DNA from 2 places in the Brevibacillus sp. YAE8 genome. Region 1 is predicted to be linked to the other one. Evidence: riboswitches for the same ligand, from Rfam matches in the RefSeq annotation. Region 1 holds a riboswitch; the other holds the start of a gene.
What was found. A riboswitch is a leader RNA that binds a small molecule or an ion and turns the genes downstream of it on or off. The one in region 1 is predicted to bind FMN.
Positions count from the first base shown of each region.

Region 1 (2,459 bases):
CTCCTTTTTTCTTCGCATGAAATGCAAAAAATCCCCCATCCCAAAAGGGACGGAGGATTGACTTCCGCGGTACCACCCTGATTGACCATGGCTTGTGCCACAGTCCTCTTTTCCAACCCGATAACGGCGGGGCGACCGGACCAGCTCGTCGCTGGCGGCTTCAGGATGGGGTGCAGGTATGCCTCGTATCAGCCTTCCAGACTAGGGCCGACTCTCTGGAACAAGGGAAATAGCTGCGGGTCCTTTCATAGCCTTTTTCACAAAAACGGTTCGTTTAAGAACATATCTTAGCAAGTCGAAAGGCCGATGTCAATTTGTGGTACGCAGGGCCAGGCGAGCGCCCAGCTTGGCGTAAACAGGATAGGCGACCAAGGCGAGCACGACGCCTTTGAAAATGTTGAACGGCACAATGCCGACCAAGACGAGGGACCAGACGCTCGTCGCATTGAACATCGCAAGCAGCTCTGCCATCGGCATATGGTAGAGCACAGCGTAAGCCGGGAGCAGGACGTATGCGTTGGCGACAGCCATGACGACCGTCATCAGCAATGTTCCGAGCGCAAGCCCTGTCAGAAAACCTTTTTTGCCCTGGCCGCTGCGTTGCAGCAGGATAGCCGGCAAAATGAAGCTGGCGCCGGCAATCACATTGGCAATCTCGCCGATCACCAGTCCGTCTGCATTTTTAAACAGAAAGTGCAATGTATTTTTCAAAACTTCGATGATGATTCCGGCCACCGGACCGTACATAAGCCCGCCGATCAACGCTGGCAGCGTGCTGAAATCAAGCTTCAGAAAGCTCGGCATCAGCGGAACGGGAACCTCCAAAAATTGCAGGATAAAGGCAACGGCGGCCAGCATCGGAATCGTCACGATCCGCTGGGTTGCTCTGCGCGAAGAATGCAAGGCTGTTTCTTTCATGTGTACCATCTCCTCTTTGTTCTCCTTCTTTGAGGAATGGCAACAGTGGTCGTGCCACACGTGTTGCTACTCATACGCTTTGCCTGCGGAAACGCAAAAATACCCTGAGAAAGATTCTCAGGGCAGATTACAGGCGTATGACAAAGCATGTGCAGGAAACAGGTTCGCGAAACAAAAGGTGCTGATTTTGCATGCCCCTTTTGCAGCTTTTCCCGTTTGCACAGGCAAACAAGCACGTGCAGAAAACGTACTGTCGTCATCCTTCTCCCATCCAGACTGTACTGTCGGCTCTGGAATCTCACCAGATCCTGCACTCCGTCGCTTGCTAACAAGCTAGGGAGGCTCGCGGGCTTAACGTGCTCGTGGCACGCTCACCGCCGGTCGGGAATTGCACCCTGCCCCGAAGGAATTGTGTAGTTGTCTATTGCATATTATACTGCGCTTTTTTGATTTGACAATAGAGGAAACGGCTAAATCGACAATTTTTTATTGTTTTCCGATGAATTTAATAGGATATGCTCCTGGTCGCTTTGATCGGGTTGGTAGTTACCTTGACCAAAAAGAAATAGACCGCCCTTGAGTCCCAACTCCAGCGGTCTATTCTTCCAGAAATTTTGAGCCGAACCCCTTGAGGGAAGCTTCCATTGCACAGACCGCTCCGGTTGCCGCCGGACGGTCTTTTTTTCGCTTGTTACCTCTAATGTTACCATAACGAGCCGCAAATAAAAATATACATTCGGCCCCTCCAGCATCGAATCAGGCCGCGACTGCTACGAACCCGCTCCCCGATATTTGCTGACTCCCCAGTTCCAGACAAACAGGCCGAGGCCAAAGAAAACGACAGCCACGAGCGGAGTAAACGCCGCGTAGGTGTACCAGACTTCTTTGCGCAAAAAGTAGGCAGCCGGATAGACGCCGACGAAGGCAAACGGCAGTACATAGGTCAGCACGAAGCGGATAGCTTTGTTGTACACATCCACCGGATAGCGGCCGTACTGCTGAATGTTGTAGATCATCGGGGCGATTCCCGTCCGTGAATCGGAGAAAAAGCTGACCGCCGCAATCGCTGTGTACACGCCGCCGTAGATGAGAGCGCCGCTCACGACCAGCCCGATGAAGATCAGCGGGTCGTACCAGTAAAACGACAGGTCGAGCTGGATCGCCGCATAGCCCATAATAATCAGGCCCGTGATGATGCCGAAAATGCGGTCCGGCGCGATGGATTCCAGACAAACCTGCGCCAGATTGTGAATCGGCCTGGTCAGGATGCGATCCATTTCGCCCCGGATGATGTAGCGCTCGTTGAAGTCCCAAAAGCCGAAAAACATCGAGAACAGCGCATACGGCACCAAAAAGAACCCGTAAATGAAAATGATTTCGTCCCGCGTCCAGTCTTTCATCATCGGGACGTGCGTGAACACGACGATGATGAACACGAGGTTAATCAACTCGGAAACGAGGTTGGACACAAGCTCCCCGAGAAAGTCAGCCCGATAGGCAAGCCTCGTCTTGAAATACTGGCCCAGGTAGTCGGCAAAAAT
Region 1 covers NZ_BAAIYG010000044.1:12,283-14,741, forward strand. Annotated here, with positions in the region: gene AC27IT_RS26380 (ECF transporter S component) at 310-918, opposite strand; FMN riboswitch at 1,174-1,330, opposite strand; gene AC27IT_RS26385 (ABC transporter permease) at 1,689-2,459, opposite strand, start outside.

Region 2 (2,459 bases), on a different contig from region 1:
GCGAAGTAATCCCGCACTCGCCCAGCGTATCCAGTACGTTTTCCACCGAAATTTGTCCGCTTGCCACAAACAGCCTGACGCCTTTTGCCGCCAATGCCGCACGCTTTTCTGGCGGAGCCGCCTCTGTCGTGAAAATCCAGGTCGGCGCATCCGCATTTTCGATCACGCGCGCTGCAAGTGGCGTGCGAAGCTCGCTGTCCAGGACGATCCGCACAGGCTGCCGCCCATACAACTGCTCCCCTTGTCTGGCCGTCAAAAGCGGATCGTCCGCCAAAACGGTTCCTACCCCGACCAAAATCGCATCGTGCTGTCTCCGCAGTTCGTGCACCTCCGCGCGCGCCCGTTCGCCCGTGATCCAGCGGCTGTGTCCTGTGACCGAAGCGATTTTGCCGTCCAGCGTGCTCGCCGTTTTCACCGTCACAAACGGGCGCTTCGTCGTGATGTAGTGGAAAAACACCTCGTTGAGCCTTTTCGCTTCCGCTTCGCCTACCCCGACGAGCACTTCCACTCCTGCGGCGCGCAGCTTCTCCACGCCTTTTCCAGCCACGAGCGGATTCGGGTCCAGCGTCGCAATCACAGCCCGGCGAATCCCCGCCGCCACTACCGCATCGGCGCAAGGGGGCGTTTTTCCGAAGTGGCTGCACGGCTCCAGCGTCACGTACAAAGTAGCGCCAGCCGCCTTTTCCCCTGCCATGCGCAGCGCATGCACCTCCGCATGCGGCTCCCCGGCACGCAAATGCGCGCCCATGCCTGCAACTGCTCCGTTGTTCACCAGGACTGCACCGACCAGTGGATTGGGGCTGGTCTGGCCGTGGGCCGAGCGCGCCAGCTCCAGCGCCAATGCCATGAACCGCTTGTCCTGCTCCATGTAAAACCTCCTTTTTCCTGCCTGGATTCCAGCCAAAACAAAAAGCCCTCGAAACCTCAAGCGTTTCAGGGCACAGGGAAAGAAGCCTTCTCGCATTCGTTTTTTGCAAAAATAACGATGCCAAAAAGCGCAGTCAGCTCTTCTTCCATCCGGACTTTACCGTCGGCTCTGGAGTTGCACCAGATCAGTCGCAAACCGTCACGGTCCACGAGTCGCGGGCTCAGACGATGGTTCGCCATCGCCATTACCGCCGGTCAGGAATTTCACCTTGCCCTGAAGATTTTCGCTATGAAGTTGCGGAACAAAAAACGCCCGTGAGAACATGCTCAGGGCGTAGGGAAAGAAACCTCGCAAATGCCTGTTTTTGAAAAAACAGCTCCGAGGTTATGCCAATACCTTCTCCCATCCGGACTTTACCGTCGGCCTTGGATTTGCACCAAGTCAGTCGCTATCCAACTGCGATAGCGAGTCGCGGGCTCAGACGTGCGTTCGTCATTACCGCCGGTCGGGAATTTCACCCTACCCTGAAGGCTGGTATTCAGTTAGGCAAAGTATAGCACATTTTTCACGTTCGCTGTCATTTTTTTAGGCAGAAGTGTTTTTCTCCTGCCTGCAAGCTTTGTTACAACATAGTCAGCAGCTCGCGCAAATCCGCAATGTACGCTTGCGGTGCCACGTCATGGCGCTCCATGTCTTGCGCATGTCCCTGGTAGGCGATAAACGCCACCTCCCCGTCCTGCGCGGCTTTTCCGTCAATCCAGGAATCCCCGACCATCGTCCAGGCCGAAGCAGGCATATCGGGATACTGCCTGCGAATGTAATGAATCCCGGACGGGTGCGGCTTCAAGGTCGTCATCTGCTCGCGCGCCACAATCTTCTCGAAGCAGCCCGCAATACCGGTTTGGTGCAGCGCTTCCTCTGCGGCAGCGTAGGCGTTGTTGGTCAAAATGAACAAATGATGCCGCTCCATGAGCTGCGCGAGTACTTCCTGGGCATGGTTCTCGAGAACAGCCTCGTGCATTCCCGCCTTTTCGATTGCCGTGACGGCTCCCCACATCTCCTGTTCGAGCTGGCTGGTCAGCCTGCCCGACTTTCGGCCAAGCTCGATTAGTTGCGAGGCGGTATGGCTGTGCCAGTCGAAGGTCGGCTCTATCAGACCATGCTCCGTCCACAACTGAAAAATTGCCCGCTTCATTTCCGCAAAATTGATCTTCGAGTGCAGCAGCGTATTGTCCATGTCAAAAATGATGCCTGTTGCAAAGCGTCTGTTCATTTCCTTTCCAGCCCCCTCGTCTTCGGTCCGTTCCCATCTCTTGCGCTCGCAAGCCGCTTTTTTCAGTATAGCAAACAAGCTGCTCCCCCGATTTCCGAATGCTGGAAACAAGACTTTTTCCATATGGAGAACCAAAAATGACATAGTAATATTTTCTACGTATGATGAAGAGGAGCTGATGATACGTGATGAAAAAGAAAGCGTGGGCGCACGTCGCTCTGTCGCTCTTCGCAGCAGTGGCGATCAGTGCGTGCAGCCAGCCAGCTTCAGTGGATCAACCAGCACAGCAAGCGGAACAGCAAACACCGCAACAGTCAG
Region 2 covers NZ_BAAIYG010000011.1:91,442-93,900, reverse strand. Annotated here, with positions in the region: gene ribD (bifunctional diaminohydroxyphosphoribosylaminopyrimidine deaminase/5-amino-6-(5-phosphoribosylamino)uracil reductase RibD) at 1-868, opposite strand, end outside; FMN riboswitch at 1,002-1,153, opposite strand; FMN riboswitch at 1,259-1,404, opposite strand; gene AC27IT_RS15300 (HAD family hydrolase) at 1,491-2,141, opposite strand; gene AC27IT_RS15295 (hypothetical protein) at 2,330-2,459, shown strand, end outside.
Region 2: it holds a riboswitch for FMN, as region 1 does, so the genes downstream of both, ribD (bifunctional diaminohydroxyphosphoribosylaminopyrimidine deaminase/5-amino-6-(5-phosphoribosylamino)uracil reductase RibD) here and AC27IT_RS26380 (ECF transporter S component) in region 1, are expected to answer to the same signal.